Regions from separate parts of the Streptomyces sp. NPDC059455 genome, predicted to be linked through region 3. Evidence: riboswitches for the same ligand, from Rfam matches in the RefSeq annotation. Region 3 holds a riboswitch; each other region holds the start of a gene.
The links. Region 3 has a riboswitch for cyclic di-AMP ahead of ACFXB5_RS06450 (M23 family metallopeptidase). Riboswitches for the same ligand answer to the same signal wherever they lie in the genome.

Region 1 (5,660 bases), on a different contig from region 3:
ACGAACTTTCTCGGAGGGGGCTCGCGGAAGGCCTCCGAAGGGGGTTCCGCGGCCGCTCATACGTTATCCCGCCCGCTCAGGCGATGCTCCAGGCGATCCCGTCGAGGATGTCATGCTCACTCACCACGACCTCCTCGGCGCCGGTCCTTTCCATGATCGAAAGCAGGATGAGCGCCCCCGCGCCGATCACATCGACCCGCCCCGGGTGCATCACCGGGATCTCCGCCCGCTCGGCGTGGCCGACGCCGAGCAGTTTGCCCGTGATCTCGCGAACCTGGCCGAGGGTGATCCGGGAGTGGTGGATCGCGGAGGAGTCGTACTCCTTCAGACCCAGCGCGATCCCGGCCACGGTGGTGACCGAACCGGCAAGACCGACCAGCGCGTGGCCGTCCGCGGGACGGCAGGCGCGGCTGAGCGGCACGGTCCGCTCGGCCAGGTCCAGCGCCCGCTCCACATCGGCCCTTATGGCGGCGATCTGATCCTCCGTCGGGGGATCGGTGATCCGGCCGTCCACCACCAGATGGCGCTCGGTCAGCCGCACACAGCCGATGTCCACGCTGCGGGCCGCCCGCACCCCATCGCCGCCCTCGCCATCCTCGCCGCCCTCGACGAACTCCGTCGAACCGCCACCGATGTCCACCACCAGATACGGCCCGGCCATATGGTCATGGCCGGTGAGCTCCTTGGTGGCCCCGGCGAAGGAGAACTCCGCCTCCTGGTCCCCGGTGATCACCTCGGGCTCCGCACCCAGGATCTCCACGACCCCGCGCACGAACTCCGCGCGGTTCTCGGCGTCGCGGGAGGCGGAGGTGGCCACGAAGCGGACGCGCTCGGCGCCCAGCTCGCGGACGACCTCCGCGTACTCGCGGCAGGCGGCGAAGGTGCGCTCCAGCGCCTCGGGGGCGAGCCGGCCGGTGCGGTCCACGCCCTGGCCCAGCCGGACGATCTTCATCCGGCGGTCGAGCTCGATCAGCTCCCCGGTGGCCGGATCGGCGTCCGCCACCAGGAGCCGGATCGAGTTGGTGCCGCAGTCCACGGCGGCGACGCGGGTCATGCGCTCTCCTCCCGGCTCGGGTCATCGGCCCCGCGGGGGCTCACACACGGGCCCTTGCGCCACCACTCCGGCAGCATCGCGATCGCCTCGTCCCCCAGCGGATTGACCCCGGGGCCGGCCGCGAGGGAGTGGGCGACCAGTACATGCAGGCACTTCACCCGGTCCGGCATCCCGCCCGCGCTGGGGAAGCCCTGGAGCACCTCGACGGCGTCACGGCGCGCGATGTAGTCCTCGTGGGCGGCGCGGTAGGCGGCGGCCAGCTCGGGGTCGGTGCCCAGCCGGGCCGTCATCTCCTTCATCACGCCCTCGGCCTCCAGCGTGCCGATCGCGGACGCGGCGCGCGGACAGGTCAGGTAGTAGAGGGTGGGGAAGGGCGTACCGTCCTCGAGCCGCGGCGCGGTCTCCACGACGTCCGGATTGCCGCAGGGGCAGCGGTGCGCGATGGCGCGCAGGCCCCGGGGCACCCGGTTCAGCTGCTCCCGTACGGCGTGGATGTCCGCGTCGGTGGGCGCGGTGGGCTCCGTCTGGGGCGGGGGCGTATCCATGAGTGGGAAAGTTCTTCTTCGTTTCGATTCGTCATCGGGTGCGTCCGGCGGCCGGAGCGCGGCGCCTCAGCGGCGCGCGCTGCCCGCCCCCGCCGCGTCCGCCGTGTCCACGGCGTCCCAGAGGTTGGTGTACCAGGGGCGGCCGGCCGCGCCCTGGTCGGTGGAGTGCTCGGTGGAGCCGGCGCCGTCCACCACGCTGTAGCCGGTCTCGCCCGGCATCAGGAAGTGCAGCCGCTCCCGGGCCTGCTGCTCGGTGTAGGCGGGGTCGCGCAGCCGGGCCTTCCGCTCCCGCAGCTTCTTCACGTCCTCGCGGGCCCGCTGGGCCTCGTGCCGCTGCTCGGCGATGTCGGAGCGCTGGGAGATGTACTGCCGCATCGGATAGGCGAGCGCCACGACGAGGGAGCAGACGACCAGCGCGAGCAGGGCGGCCCGGCCGGTCAGCCGGCCACGGCGGCGCTTGGTGCGCACGCGGTAGACCCGGGCGGCGGCGTGCTCGCCGAGCGCCTTGAGCCTGGTCGCGGTGGAGAACCGTTCCCGATCCGCCGGCACGTCGCCTCCCCGGTGATGACTTCGCTTGGACAACGCCGTCGAGCGACGCCGTCCCCGGCCACGGTACGGGACCGGGGCCGGGGACGGGCGTCAGACGTGTCCGCTCAGCCCTTGAAGCGCGGGAAGGCGGAACGGCCCGCGTACACCGCGGCGTCGTCGAGGATCTCCTCGATGCGCAGCAGCTGGTTGTACTTGGCCACCCGCTCGGAGCGGGCCGGGGCGCCGGTCTTGATCTGGCCGCAGTTGGTGGCGACGGCCAGGTCGGCGATGGTGACGTCCTCGGTCTCACCGGAGCGGTGCGACATCATGCACTTGTAGCCGCTGCGCTGGGCCAGCTCGACCGCGTCGAGGGTCTCGGTCAGCGAGCCGATCTGGTTGACCTTGACCAGCAGGGCGTTCGCGGTGTCGCTGTCGATACCGCGGGACAGCCGCTCGGGGTTGGTGACGAAGAGGTCGTCGCCGACCAGCTGGACCTTGTCGCCGAGCTGCTCGGTGATGGTCTTCCAGCCGTCCCAGTCCTCCTCGTTCAGCGGGTCCTCGATGGAGACCAGCGGGTACGCGGCGACCAGCTCGGCGTAGTACGAGGTCATCTCGGCGGCGGACCGGGACTGGCCCTCGAACTGGTACGCGCCGTCCTTGTAGAACTCGGAGGCGGCGACGTCCAGCGCGAGCGCGATGTCCTGGCCCGGCTGGTAGCCGGCCTTCTTGACCGCCTCGAGGATCAGGTCGAGGGCCTCGCGGTTGGAGCCGAGGTTCGGCGCGAAACCGCCCTCGTCGCCGAGGCCGGTGGACAGGCCGCGCTCCTTCAGCACGCCCTTCAGGGTGTGGTAGACCTCCGCGCCCCAGCGCAGGGCCTCGGAGAAGGACTCCGCGCCCACGGGCGCGATCATGAACTCCTGGATGTCCACATTGGAGTCGGCGTGCGACCCGCCGTTGAGGATGTTCATCATCGGCACCGGCAGCAGATGGGCGTTCGGGCCGCCGAGGTAACGGAAGAGGGGGAGGTCGGACGCCTCGGAAGCGGCGTGCGCGACGGCGAGGGAAACGCCGAGGATCGCGTTGGCACCGAGCGAGGACTTGTCCGGGGTGGCGTCCAGGTCGAACATCGCCTGGTCGATCAGCCGCTGCTCGGTGGCGTCATAGCCGACCAGCTCGGGGCCGATCTGCTCGATCACGGCGAGGACGGCCTTCTCCACGCCCTTGCCGTTGTAGCGGTTCTTGTCGCCGTCACGGAGCTCGAGGGCCTCGAAGGCGCCGGTGGAGGCGCCGGACGGCACGGCGGCACGGCCGGTGCTGCCGTCGTCGAGGCCAACCTCGACCTCGACCGTGGGGTTGCCTCGCGAGTCGAGGATCTCGCGAGCTACGACGACGTCGATGGACGGCACGAGGTTCTCCTTCGTATGGGTCTGCGGTAGCAGCACGAGCCTAACGGGCCGGGAGGGCTGCGCCCCGCGTTCGCCCGCCCCACGAGACAGGGGCACGACACAAAAAGCCAGATTCTGGATCAAAAAGCCAGATTTCTTATGCATGGGGAAAGCCCCGGCCTGGCGCGCCATAGGGGCGGCACGCCCGGCCGGGGCTCGTTCTCGGGGGGCCGGCCTCAGGAGAGGTCCCCGGAGGGAGCCCTCAGGCCTGGGCCGTGGCCGGGGCTCAGCGGAGGTGCAGCTGCTGGCCCGGGAAGATCAGGTCGGCCTGCTCCACGATGTCCTTGTTCAGCTTGAAGAGCTTCTCCCAGCCGCCCTTGACGTCGTGGGCCTTGGCGATCTTGCCGAGGGTGTCGCCGGACTTGACCTTGTACTCGCCGTCACCCTTCTTGACCGGGCCACGGGTCTGCTGCCGCGTGGCGTGCTCGGGCGCGGTGCGCGGCTGCGCCTTCGGCTCGGCCTTCGGCTGGGCCGGCTGGGCGGCCGGGGCCGACTTGGTGGTCGCCGAGGACTGGTCCTGCGAGCCGGAGGGCGCGGACGGGGCGGACGGGCTGCCGCCGGAGGTCAGGCCCTTGCCGCAGACCGGCCAGGCGCCCTTGCCCTGGCTGCCCAGGACCTTCTCGGCGATCTGGATCTGCTGGGCCTTGCTGGCCTTGTCCGCGGTGGAGGCGTAGGCCGTGCCGCCGTAGGCGGCCCAGGTGGAGCTCGAGAACTGCAGGCCGCCGAAGTAGCCGTTGCCGGTGTTGATCGACCAGTTGCCACCGGACTCGCACTGCGCGACCTGGTCCCACTGCGAGGTGGTGGCCGCGGAGGCGGAGGTCGCCCCGATCAGCGGCACCGCCACAGCGGCACCGGCGAGACCGGTGAGCGCGGCGATACGGGTGACCTTGGAGGGGCGGCGGTGCTTCCCGTTGGACTTGAGCATCTTTGGTTCGTTTCCTCACCGACGCCTACGAGGTGAGCTGTCGGGTTCGGACGTGAGTTGCCCGGCCGGTCGCGATGGTCGCTCCCGGCTTCACCCCTAGCCGACAAGCCCGTATCCACAGGCCACTCGGCACCTACCTTGGGTCCCCCGCTCCTGCCTTCGGCGCTGACGCGTCGGTTCCCCCCGACCGCCGGCAGGATTCGGCGTGACGATCGACGGTGCCCGCGGTGGCGAGCGGAAAGACGTTAAACACACCTTCCAAGAACGTTCAAACACCCCAAGGGCAGTGATTGGGGCTGTAATTGATCTCACCCGGCCCACATCGGCGCAGGTGGGGCCGGGTGCGGAGAGATCGGACACGAGGTGCGCCCCGGAAAATGTGACGAGATGTATGTCTCACCGGGTCCAGATCGGGCAATTCCCCCCGAATCACTGCTCCCTGATGGTGAGATCAAGTCGCTGACCAGGGATGATCAGATCGGGGTCGATCCCGATGAGGTCCTCGTTGGTTTCGTAGAGCCCTTCCCAACCGCGGGACACATTCTGATGCTCGGCGATCCCTGACAGGCTGTCACCGGGGCGAACAGTGTAATCGTCGTCCGTGGAGCCCTCGTCGCGGTCCGAGGCGCCGCGCGAGGCATGGCGCCCGGAGGGCCGTGCGCTCCCCGCGTCGCCGTCGTCGGCCCGCTCCCCGGCGCCCGGGGAGCCGCGGTGGCGGCCGGAGGGCGTCGGGTCGGCGGAGGGGTCCGCCGAGGGGCTCTTCGAGCCGTCCGACGCCGAGGGGCTGTCCGAATCCGAGGGACTGCCCGAGTCCGGGTCACCCGAGGCGGAGCCGTCAAGGCCGTCGGGGGACTTGGAGGTGCGGGGCGCGTCCGGCCCCTCGGCCGACCCGGACGCGTCCGGCGCATCCGGCTTGTCGGCCTTGTCGGCCTTGTCGGATGTCCCCGAGCGGTCCGCGTCCGAGGAGGAGCCGTCCCGCCCCCGGTCCCCCGGGTCGTCCCCGTCGCGGCCCGCCCCCGGGTCCGAGTTGGCCGTGCTGCCGGGGTCCACATCGGGGGCGCGGCCGCCGTCGGTGAGCCCGGCGCCCAGCGCACAGCTCGGCCAGGCGTCGGGGCCGCGGGGGGCGCGCGAGGCCGCCCGCGCCGGGATCATATTGGTGAGGG
Region 2 (5,660 bases), on a different contig from region 3:
TCGAGATCGACGAGGCGGTGCTGGCCCGGGCGCGGAGCGCCCTGATGCACCAGTCCGAGCTGCGGTCCTGCCGGCAGTGCAATGAGCGGTGCGGCCAGCTCGGGTACAGCACCTATCGGCATGTCTTCCTGCTCCCCGACGGCAGCAGCCTGCTGCTGTGGGAACTGGAGCACAACACGGGCGAGGGCGGCCGCCCGCTGTACGAGCTCTACGCGGACGAGGACGCCCTGGCGCTGGCCGAGCGCCGCGTCCATGAGCGCCTCGGCGGCGCCCGCTGGGAGGAGCTCGACGGGTTACCGCTGTGGCTCCCGGACCAGCTGCTGCACACGGCCGAGCCGGTGGAGACCTCCCGTGCGTATGTGGCCGACAATTCGGCCGACCACGCCCGTCGCGTCCTGCGCCGCGCGGAGAACCCCGACCGTCCGGGCGAGGAGACCGAGCGGCTGCTGGCCACCGCGTTCGCCCATGACATCGCCCTCGCGCCCAAGCCCCGGCGCCGCTCCGGCGGTCCCGACGCGACCTGGTGCCGCTTCTACGAGCACGCCTTCCTCCTCACTGGAGGGGACGAGATCGTGCTGTGGGAGCTGGAGCACAATCTGACCCGGGACGGCCGGCTGGTATGCGAGGTGTACCTCGACGAGGTCTCGGCGGAGCTCGCGGCCGACCGCCACGCCCGCGCGCTGGGCGTCGACCTCTGACGCACGCGGTTTGGGCGTCCACCGCTGACGTACGCGGTATCTGACGCTTCCGTAGCCCGCCCGAGCCAGCCTGCGGCCCCTCCGCACCCCGCCGGTCGCGGTCCTGGCGCCGCCCGCACCTCCCGCATGCGTGGGGGCGCGAGACGCCCGCGTACGGCGCCGAGCACCCGCTTGGCCGACACCGGCTCGCCTGGCGGCCCGTCAGCCGGAAGCCTGGTGACGACGGCGGCACCGTGACGACGGTGACGCCGTGCCGCTGTGACGGCGGCGGGACGCGGACCAGGGAAGCGAGAGAAGCCGGTGCGGGTGCGAGGGAGCAGGGCTCGTACGGGCGCCCGTACGGAGGGCCGTACGGAGCGGCGTACGGCCTGGCCCCGGCTGAGCCGCCCGCTCGCCCGCCGCCCCACCACCCGCGTCCGTACGCTCATCGACACCGGCGCCGCGGCCGGTGCCGCCGCCGACGCGTCCGCCGGGTCCGCCGCGGGGCCCGCTCCGGCCGAGGAGAGCGGTAAGGAGGCCTCTGGCCGCCGTATGGCCCGCTGGCTGCCCGCCGTCCTCGTCCTCGGCGGCATCGCCTTCGACCTGGCCGCCCCGCCCGGCTACACCGCCTCCCCCTTCTTCGCCGCCGCCCCCTTGGTCGCCGCGGCGCTCTTACCGTTGCGGCAGACCATCGTCACGGCCGTCGTCGCCGTCCTGACCGCCTGTCTGCTGGCGGAGTTCCACGGGGTGAGGGACCCGACCCAGGCGGCCACCGAGATCATCACGGTGGCGACCGTGACCGTGCTGGCCGTGGTGATCAACCGCGTCGTACGCCGCAGCCACCACCGGCTCGCCTCGGCGCGCGGTGTCGCGGAGGCGGCCCAGCGCGCCGTCCTGCCCGCGCCGCCCGCCCGGCTCGCCGGGCTGGAGATCGCCGCGCGTTACGTACCGGCGGAGAAGTACGCGGCGATCGGCGGTGACCTGTACGCGGTCCAGGACACCCCGCACGGCGTACGGCTGACCGTCGGGGACGTACGCGGCAAGGGGCTGGGGGCCGTGGAGGTCGTGGCGATCCTCCTGGGCTGCTTCCGGGAGGCCGCGGAGCAGGAGACGACCCTGGAGGCGCTCGTGGGCCGCCTGGAGCGGGCGCTGCGGCGCGAGGGCGCCCGGCGGGCCGACCTGGAGGTGGTCGAGGGGTTCACGACGGCCGTAGTGGCCGAAATTCCGCGCGGCGACTCCACCCTGCGGCTGATCAACCGCGGCCATCCGGCGCCGCTGCTCCTGGAGGAGGGCGGCGCGGTGCGCGCCTTGGAGCCGGAGGTGCCGGCGCTGCCGCTGGGGATGGGGGAGTTGGCGGGTTGGCCGGACCGGGTGATGGAGCTGGCGTTCGCGGAGGGCGAGACGCTGCTGCTGTTCACGGACGGGGTGACGGAGGCCCGGGACCGCCATGGCGAGTTCTATGACCCGGAGGAGCGGCTGCGCGGCCGCCGCTTCGCCGGTCCGCAGGAGCTGCTGGACGCCTTGGTGGCCGATGTCGAGCGCCATACAGGTGGCGGGACGCCGGACGACATGGCGCTGCTGGCGGTCCGTCGGACCCCGGCCCGCGGCAACGGGCGGGACAGCGGACGGGACAACGGGCGGGACAGCGGACGGGACAACGGTGGGGGGAACGACGGGGCGTACGACGGGGCGAACCCCACCCCGCCGTAGGTATGCGCACCGCACACCGTGCGTAACCGACCGAGCCCCCTCTGCATAACAATTGACGCACGATCGATCCGTGCGCTGTTTTGCCAACTCTTGCCCCGTGCGTCGACTCGCCCCCATCTGTCCGTTCTTGAGTGCTAAGTTCATGCCAAAGGTGCGCGGATTCCTCGGAACAGCTTGGAATCACATCGCGCTCTCTATTAACGTTCGATAACGCAGCGCGGTCGTCACAACCGTCGCAAGGGCGGCACCGTGCGCCGTCGCCGAATCCCATACGCACAGAGGCAGTACCGCAGCACCAAGGGAACCGGGGAACCAACAACCTTGGGGTGAATCGGGTCGAACCTGACCCGTAGGAGACCTTCCTGCTCCGAACCCGTCAGCTAACCCGGTAGGCGAGAAGGAAGGAAAGGAGTGCGCCTCCGTGGCGTCCAACAGGTCTGTCCTGGACGAAGCCCCGTATCGCACACGGGGAGGCGGTTTGGGGACCGCCACCGCCTACGGCCCCGGCTTCGATGCCGGCGGCGGGATGAGCTCAGGGGACGGCCGATTCGCCCCCGACGACCCCTACGCGTTCGGCCCCGACGACCCTTACGCGTTCGGCCCCGACGACCGCTTTGCGGATGAGGGCGCCTCCGAGGGCCCGGGTGCCGGATTCGAGGCCGAGACCTGGGAGGAGTGGAACCCCACCGAGGAGTCCATCGCTCCCGTACGCGGCCGGCACCGCGTGGCCAAACAGCGCGGCGGAACCATGGCGCGCAGCGGCGCCGTCCTCGGGGTCGGCGTGATCGCGGCGGTCGGTGCGGGCGGTATGGCCAGCGCCAAGGACCGTCCCGCGCTCCCCATATCCATGCCGGACCTCGGCCATGTCGCCGATGAGGTCAAGGCCAGCCTGCCCGCCGCCAAGGACCTGCCGGGCATCGGCTCCTGGGCGTCGGACGACAGCAGCGGCGCGCAGACCGCCGCCGCCCCGCTCTCCCAGGCCGGTCTGACCAGCGAGGACGAGCAGCGCGGCACCACCGACGCGGGCGAGGCGCTCCGCGCCCGCATCCTCCAGCAGGCCGAGAACCAGCAGAACGCGGCGGACGAGGACAGTCGCACCGCCGCGGCGCAGGCGGCGGCCAAGGACGCCAGGGCCGCCGCGGGCAAGGCCGCCGACCAGGCCGCGGAGGCGGCCGCCAAGCGGAAGGCCAAGGCAGCGGCGGAGAAGAGAGCCGCCGAGCAGCGGGCGAAGGAGGCGGCCGAGAAGAAGGCCGCGGCCGAGCGCCAGGCCAAACTCGCCGCCGCGTACACCCTCCCCGTCGGCTCGTACACCCTGACCGCCAGCTTCGGCCAGGCGGGCGACATATGGTCGGCCGACCACACCGGCCAGGACTTCGCCGCCCCGACCGGCACCCCGGTCAAGGCGCTGCACGGCGGCACCATCACCCAGGCGGGCTGGGCCGGGTCGTACGGCTACCGCATCGTGCTGACCCTGAGCGACGGCACCGAGATCTGGTACTGCCACCTGTCGTCGATGGTCGTCACCTCCGGCAAGGTGTCGACGGGCGACGTCGTCGCCCGCGTCGGCGCCACCGGCAATGTGACCGGCCCGCACCTCCACCTCGAGGTCCGGCCGGGCGGCGGCTCGCCGATCGACCCGATGCCCTGGCTGCGCCAGCACGGGCTGAACCCCTGATACCCCGGCGGCCCTGGCGCTCTCTCCCCCCTTGACGCCAGGGCCGCCGGTTTACGTCCCGACGAGGGCCGCCGGGGGCCGGCCCTCAGGAACGCACGCGGGAACAACACACGGGAACGACAGGCCGGAACAACCCCGCCCAGCCAGCCGTTGTAAAAACGTATGGCTGACAACACACAGAAGATCGGTGATCTGTCCGTATTCCCGCTCTCTCTCGGCGGGAACGTCTTCGGCTGGACCGCGAACGAGGCCGAGTCCTTCCGGGTGCTCGACGCCTATGTGGCGGCCGGCGGCAACTTCATCGACACCGCCGACGTCTACTCCGTCTGGGTACCGGGCAACGAGGGCGGCGAGTCCGAGACCATCCTCGGCAACTGGTTCGCCTCCCGCCGCAACCGCTCCGACATCGTCCTCGCCACCAAGGTGGGCGCCGGCTCCCCGGAGCCACGCGGCCTGACCTCGTCCGCCATCAAATCGGGCGTCGAGGAATCCCTCCAGCGGCTGCGCACCGACTACATCGACCTCTACTACACCCACTACGACGATCCGTCGGTGCCGGTGGAGGAGATCATCACCACCCTGGACGAGCTGGTCAGGGAGGGCAAGGTCCGCGAGATCGCCGCGTCCAACATCGGCGCGGACCGCCTGGACGCCCAGCTGACCTTCTCCACCCGGGAGAACCTGGCCCGCTACGTCGCCCTCCAGCCGCACTACAACCTGGTCTCGCGCGACACCTTCGAGGGCGAGCTGTCCGAGGTCGCCGCCCGCCACGACCTGGCGACGATCCCGTACTACTCCCTGGCGTCCGGCTTCCTCACCGGCAAGTACCGCCCGGGTACGGCCGTCGACAGCCCCCGCTCCACGGGCGCCGCCAAGCACCTGGAGACCGAGCGCGGCCAGAAGGTCCTCGCCGCCCTGGACGACGTAGCCGCCAACCACCGCACCGAGCCCGCCACGGTCGCCCTGGCCTGGCTCCTCGCCCAGCCCACAGTCGTGGCCCCCCTGGCCAGCGCCAGCTCCACCGACCAGCTCCCCGCCCTCCTGGCCTCGGTCGACCTCAAGCTGACCCAGCCGGAACTGGACCTGCTGACGTCGGCGTCGGACTGACGGGAAGACGGGGCGGGACGGGCTCCATAAGGACTGAGCGAAAGACGGCGGGACGGGCCCGTAAGGACTGAGCGGAAGGCGACGGGACGGGGGCGGCGGACCGTCCAGCGGCCGGCAAGACGGCGGGCGGGCAACAAGCCCCGCCCGCCGAAGTCGCCCACAGACCCGAGGACCCCTACGCTCCTCTACCGCCGATCGGCGAGGGCCCAGGACGCGAGGGCAACGCCACCGGCGACGGCGAAGACGGACGGCCAGGCCCCGATCTTCTTCGCCAGCGGATGCGACCCGGCGAATGCGGCGACGTATGCCGCACTGAGCGCGGCGGCGGTCCCGTTCCCCGCCTTCTCCCGCCACCCCCGAGCGGCCACCGCCCCCGCAGCGGCCAGGGCAACCCCACCCAAGGGCCGCCGCTTGGTCCACCGAGCCACGCCATACCCCCCAACCAACCCACCCGCAGCCACAACCCCCGTCGGCACTCCAGCCATCCCCAT
Region 3 (5,660 bases):
GTTCTGTTAATTCCGGCCGCTCGCCGTGTTGACGGAATGTTTCGAAGTCCTCACCGGAATCGGGCGGCGCAGCCGGTATTCCGACAGCGCGCGCTCGGTGTGCGTGGTGGCGAGCGCCCGCGCGCGGTCGGCGTCGCCGCGCGCCACCGCGTCCACCAGCGCGCCGTGCTCCGCCCAGGACTCCACGGCCCGCGCGGCCGGGTCGGGGCGCGCGGCACCCTCGGGCGGCACGGGCCGCGGCCCGGGAGCGGCCGCGTACACCCACGCGGTCTTACGGCGCAGCTGGACGAGCAGCGCGGCCAGGCTCGGGCTGCCGGACGCCTGGGCGAGCGTCTCGTGGAACCAGTCGCCCAGCGGCCGCAGTTCGCCGAGCTGACCGCCCTGGGCGCGCTCCCGGCCGAGCCGGACCAGTCCGCGCAGCACCTTCAGATGGGCCTCGGTGCGGCGCTGTGCGGCCCGCGCGGCGCCCAGTGGCTCCAGCAGCGCGCGGATGTCCAGCAGATCGGCCGCCTCGCGCTCGGAGGGCTGGGCGACGCAGGCCCCCGCGTGCCGCCGGGTCGTCACGAAGCCCTCCGACTCCAGGGTGCGCAGGGCCTCGCGGACCGGCACCCGGGAGACGCCGTAGCGCCGGGCGAGCAGTTCCTCGGTGAGGCGGCTGCCGGGCTGATACCCGCCGGAGACGATGTCGTCGCGAATCGCCGCGCAGACCGCGTGTGCCGAAATCCGGCGACCACCCTGGACCGCGTTCGTATCCCCGCTCACTTACGGTCCCGCATTGTCGAACCTCCGCCTTAACGCCCGCGAAACGCGGCCATGGAATGCGCGTTGAACGACTCTATTCCACACGGACGCCATTTCCGATGGCGGGAAGCATTTCATGGCTATTTTTTGGTCAGCGGGCGGTGGCACGCCGAAGGCCCCGTCCGGCGGACGGGGCCTTCTCGGAAGTCTCGCGCGATCTCGGGATCGTGAGACCGCGCGGCGTTCGCGTCGGACGCGCGACGGGTCAGACGTTGACGCCGTGGGTGCGCAGGTACGACAGGGGGTCCATGTCCGAGCCGTAGTCCGCGCTGGTGCGGGCCTCGAAGTGCAGATGCGGTCCGGTCACGTTGCCGGTGGCGCCCGACAGGCCGATCTGCTGGCCGGGGGTGACCTTCTGGCCGACCGAGACGCTGATCGACGACAGGTGGCCGTACTGGGTGTACGTGCCGTCGTTCATCTTGATGACGACATTGTTGCCGTAGGAGCCGCCCCAGCCCGCCTCGACGATCTCGCCCATGCCCACGGAGTGCACCGTGGTGCCGGTGGAGGCGTGGAAGTCGATGCCGGTGTGGCTGCCGGAGGACCACAGCCCGCTGGACGCCTGGTAGCCGGTGGAGACGTAGGAGCCGCTGACCGGCGACACGAAGGTGTTGAGGCGCTTGCGCTCGGCCTCGCGCGCCGCGCGCTCCTTGGCCTCGCGCTCGGCCTTGGCCTTCTTCGCCGCGGCCTCCGCCTTTCTGGCGGCCTCCTGGCGGGCGATCGCCTCTGCCTTGGCCTTGGCGGCGGCCTGCTCGGCGGCGGTCTCCTGGGACTGCGCCTGGGCCTCGATGTGGTCCGCGATCCCATCGCCGATCACGATCGCCTGGGTCAGACCGGTCTGCTGGGGATTGGGGCCCCCGTCGGCCGCGAACGCCTGTCCGGTGATCCCGGCGACCACACCCGAGGCGACGGTCGTGATGCCCACGACGTTCGCGCCCGTGCGGATGTTGACCTTGCTGGTGCGGCGGTGCTTCCCGGTGGCAGTGCGGGTGGACGCCATACTGAGGCGCACTCCTTTCCTTCCTTCTCGCCTACCGGGTTAGCTGACGGGTTCGGAGCAGGAAGGTCTCCTACAGACCCCTCCCCCGGCCGGGGAAGGCGCCCGATTCACCCCTGGGGACGTGTTGGGTCCCCGGCTCCCCTGGCTTGCGCCGTACGGGGACTCGGCGATGACTGTCCGGTGCCGCGGGTGCGGCGGGTCGCTGGCGAACAGCCGGACTGACGCTAAACGGGTGCGCTTTCGATCACCAAACGGTTCCGGTTTTTTGTTGCTCTCCCCACAAACCAAACAAGCAGCCAATCCCATAAATCGGTCATGTCGGAAGGACCCCGGCACCCTTACGGGGCCGGGGTCCTTCCGCTGTCGGCTCATGGACCGGACGTCCGCCGGGCCGCCTGCCGGACCGTCAGTGAGCCGGCCGGACCATCGGTTCCCCGAACGGATCCGGCCAACTCTCATCGGCTCAGTTGGAGATGACGCGCACCTCGCCGATGCCCAGCGCGCGGACCGGCTCCTCGATCGCCGAGGCGTCCCCGACCAACACCGTGACCAGCCGGTCCGCCGGGAAGGCGCTCACCACCGCGGCGGTGGCCTCCACCGTGCCGGTCTCCGCCAGACGGACGTACAACTGCGCCTGGAAGTCGTCCGGAAGATGCTGCTCGACCTGATCGGCGAGGGTGTTCGCGACGGACGCCGCCGTCTCGTACTTCAGCGGGGCGACGCCCACCAGGTTCTGCACCGCGACATCGCGCTCGTCGTCGGTCAGCCCCTCCTCCTTCAGCGTGCGCAGCACCTTCCAGAGGTCGTCCAGCGCAGGGCCGGTGACCTCGGTGGCCACCGAGCCGCTGATCGCCAGCATCGAGGCGCCCGAGGAGCCGCCCGCGGGCGACGAGGGCCCGGAGCGCAGCACCTGGCCGAAGGCGCGCACCCCGTAGGTGTAGCCCTTCTCCTCGCGCAGCACGCGGTCGAGGCGGGAGGTGAGGGTGCCGCCCATGCAGTACGTGCCGAGCACCTGCGCGGGCCAGACCCGGTCGTGGCGGTCGGCGCCCACGCGCCCGATGAGCAGCTGGGTCTGCACCGCGCCCGGCCGGTCGACGATCACCACACGGCCGGTGTCGTCCGCGATGATCGGGGGAGCCGTGCGCGGCGCGCCCGCCCCGCCCGTCCAGGCGCCGAGGGTGTCCGCGAGCGCCCTGTCCAGGTCGACGCCGTCGAGGTCGCCCACGATGACGGCGGTGGCGGTGGAGGGGCGGAGATGCGCCTCGTAGAAGGCCCGCACGGCCGCGGCGTCGATGCCCTCGATGGTCTCCTGGGTGCCCTGGCGCGGCCGGGACATCCGCGACTCGGCCGGGAAGAGCTCCGCGGCGAGGGCCATGGAGGCGCGGCGGGCCGGGTTGGCCAGCTCATGGGGGATCTCGTCCAGCCGGTTGCGCACCAGCCGCTCGACCTCGCCGTCCGGGAAGGCGGGGGCGCGCAGCGCGTCGGCCAGTAGACCGAGCGCCTTGGGCAGCCGGGAGGCCGGGACCTCCAGGGAGACGCGGACGCCGGCGTGATCGGCGTGGGCGTCCAGCGTGGCACCGCACCGCTCGAGCTCGGCGGCGAACTCCTCGGCGTCGTGCTTGTCGGTGCCCTCCGACAGGGCGCGCGCCATGATCGTGGCGACGCCTTCGAGCCCGGCCGGCTCGGCGTCCAGCGGCGCCTCCAGGTTGATCTCGACGGCGACGACCTGCTGGCCGGGGCGGTGGCAGCGCAGCACGGTGAGGCCGTTGGGCAGCTCACCGCGCTCGGGGGCCGGGAACGCCCACGGCCTGGGGGCGCCGCCCTTGGGCTGCGGGTGGAAGGTCATGGTCGCGGTGACGGCGTCGCTCACTGGGCCGCCTCCCCTTCTGCGTCGGTCTCGGCGGCTTCGGCGGTGTCGGCTGCGTCCTCGGCGCCCTGGACGGGCTCGTAGACCAGCACGGCGCGGTTGTCGGGACGCAGCCGCGCCGCGGCCACGGCCCGCACCTCCTCGGGGCTGATGTCGAGCACCCGCTCCACGGCGGTCAGCGCCAGCTGCGGGTCGCCGAAGAGCACCGCGTAACGGCAGAGCTCGTCGGCCCGGCCGCCGACCGTGGCCAGCCGGTCCAGCCACTCGCGCTCGATCTGCGCCTGGGCGCGCTCCATCTCCTGCGGGGTCGGCCCCTCCTCGGCGAAGCGGGCCAGCTCCGCGTCGACGGCGGCCTCGATGGCGGGCACCTCGACCCCGCCGGAGGCCTTCACGTCCAGCCAGCCCAGCGAGGGGGCGCCCGACAGCCGCAGCAGGCCGAACCCGGCGGCCACGGCGGTGCGGTCATGGCGCACCAGCCGGTTGTGGAGCCGGGAGGACTCGCCGCCGCCGAGGACGGTCAGCGCCAGGTCGGCGGCGTCGGACTCACGGGTGCCGTCGTGCGGCAGCCGGTAGGCGGCCATCAGGGCGCGGGCCGGGACCTCCTCCTCCACGACCTCGCGCAGCTGACCGCCGATCACCTCCGGGAGCGTGCCGTCACGGGGCGGCCGCTTGCCCTCGTGGGAGGGGATGGAGCCGAAGTACTTCTCGATCCAGGCGAGCGTCTGCTCGGGGTCGATGTCGCCGACGATCGACAGCACGGCGTTGTTGGGGGCGTAGTAGGTGCGGAAGAACTCCCGCGCGTCCTCCAGGGAGGCCGCGTCCAGGTCGGCCATGGAGCCGATCGGGGTGTGGTGGTACGGGTGGCCCTCGGGGTATGCCATGGCGACGAGCTTCTCGAAGGCGGTGCCGTACGGGACGTTGTCGTACCGCTGGCGGCGCTCGTTCTTGACGACGTCGCGCTGGTTCTCCAGGCTCTCCTCGTCCAGCGCGGTCAGGAGGGACCCCATCCGGTCCGCCTCCAGCCACAGGGCGAGCTCGACCTGGTGGGCGGGCATGGTCTCGAAATAGTTGGTGCGCTCGAAGCTGGTCGTGCCGTTGAGCGAGCCGCCCGCGCCCTGCACCAGCTCGAAGTGGCCGTTGCCGGTGACCTGCGCCGAACCCTGGAACATCAGGTGCTCGAAGAGGTGCGCCAGGCCGGTGCGCCCCTTGACCTCATGGCGCGAGCCGACGTCGTACCACAGACAGACCGCGGCGACCGGGGTCAGATGGTCCTCGGAGAGCACCACGCGCAGGCCATTGGCCAGGCGGTGCTCAGTCGCTTTCAAGCCGCCGGAGCCGGCCTGCTGCGTGGCCGTGTGACCCATGGGCATGTACGTCCCTTCGATCGCGTGATGGAGCGCGTGCCAGCCGCTTGCGCAGCGCTTCTGTCACTGTATGCAAGGGGACGGACATCTGGCGAAGTTCCGGTCCACTCCCGTCCCGCCGAGCTGTCCCGAACCGTTTCGGCGGGCCCTCCGGCGCCGGATCCGGACCCCTTCGAGGGGGCTTCGGGCGGTACCGCCGGGCGCGGTTCCGGGGCCCGCCCCGGCCGCCAGCGCCCCGGGCCGTTCCACACTTGTCGGTGCGCCGGGCCACAATGGTCCGCATCAGATCCCGCATCGGCAGTTGAAGGAGCCCCAAGCGCGATGGCCCGCCGCCGCACGAAGACCCCGCCGCCGGACGACTTCGAGGAGCGCATCCTCGACATCGACGTCGTCGACGAGATGCAGGGCTCCTACCTCGAGTACGCCTATTCGGTCATCTACTCGCGCGCGCTGCCCGACGCCCGTGACGGGCTCAAGCCCGTGCACCGCCGCATCCTCTACCAGATGAACGACATGGGCCTGCGCCCCGAGCGCTCCTATGTGAAGTGCGCCCGCGTCGTCGGCGAGGTGATGGGAAAGCTCCACCCGCACGGCGACGCGTCGATCTACGACGCGCTGGTGCGCATGG

Region 1: it holds a riboswitch for cyclic di-AMP, as region 3 does, so the genes downstream of both, ACFXB5_RS32220 (transglycosylase family protein) here and ACFXB5_RS06450 (M23 family metallopeptidase) in region 3, are expected to answer to the same signal.
Region 2: it holds a riboswitch for cyclic di-AMP, as region 3 does, so the genes downstream of both, ACFXB5_RS31345 (M23 family metallopeptidase) here and ACFXB5_RS06450 (M23 family metallopeptidase) in region 3, are expected to answer to the same signal.

Annotation. Positions count from the first base shown of each region.
Region 1 is NZ_JBHYVB010000110.1:19,986-25,645, reverse strand. Features, by position in the region: gene ACFXB5_RS32240 (exopolyphosphatase) at 77-1,054, opposite strand; gene ACFXB5_RS32235 (DUF501 domain-containing protein) at 1,051-1,599, opposite strand; gene ACFXB5_RS32230 (septum formation initiator family protein) at 1,666-2,148, opposite strand; gene eno (phosphopyruvate hydratase) at 2,253-3,533, opposite strand; gene ACFXB5_RS32220 (transglycosylase family protein) at 3,799-4,497, opposite strand; cyclic di-AMP (ydaO/yuaA leader) riboswitch at 4,505-4,672, opposite strand; partial or broken gene ACFXB5_RS32215 (LysM peptidoglycan-binding domain-containing protein) at 4,927-5,660, opposite strand, start outside.
Region 2 is NZ_JBHYVB010000105.1:2,772-8,431, forward strand. Features, by position in the region: gene ACFXB5_RS31335 (DUF6227 family protein) at 1-698, shown strand, start outside; gene ACFXB5_RS31340 (PP2C family protein-serine/threonine phosphatase) at 999-2,387, shown strand; cyclic di-AMP (ydaO/yuaA leader) riboswitch at 2,636-2,797, shown strand; gene ACFXB5_RS31345 (M23 family metallopeptidase) at 2,809-4,062, shown strand; gene ACFXB5_RS31350 (aldo/keto reductase) at 4,225-5,169, shown strand; gene ACFXB5_RS31355 (hypothetical protein) at 5,355-5,654, opposite strand.
Region 3 is NZ_JBHYVB010000012.1:99,316-104,975, reverse strand. Features, by position in the region: gene ACFXB5_RS06455 (GntR family transcriptional regulator) at 7-762, opposite strand; gene ACFXB5_RS06450 (M23 family metallopeptidase) at 1,007-1,801, opposite strand; cyclic di-AMP (ydaO/yuaA leader) riboswitch at 1,816-1,980, opposite strand; gene ACFXB5_RS06445 (M16 family metallopeptidase) at 2,265-3,647, opposite strand; gene ACFXB5_RS06440 (M16 family metallopeptidase) at 3,668-5,038, opposite strand; gene ACFXB5_RS06435 (DNA topoisomerase (ATP-hydrolyzing) subunit A) at 5,354-5,660, shown strand, end outside.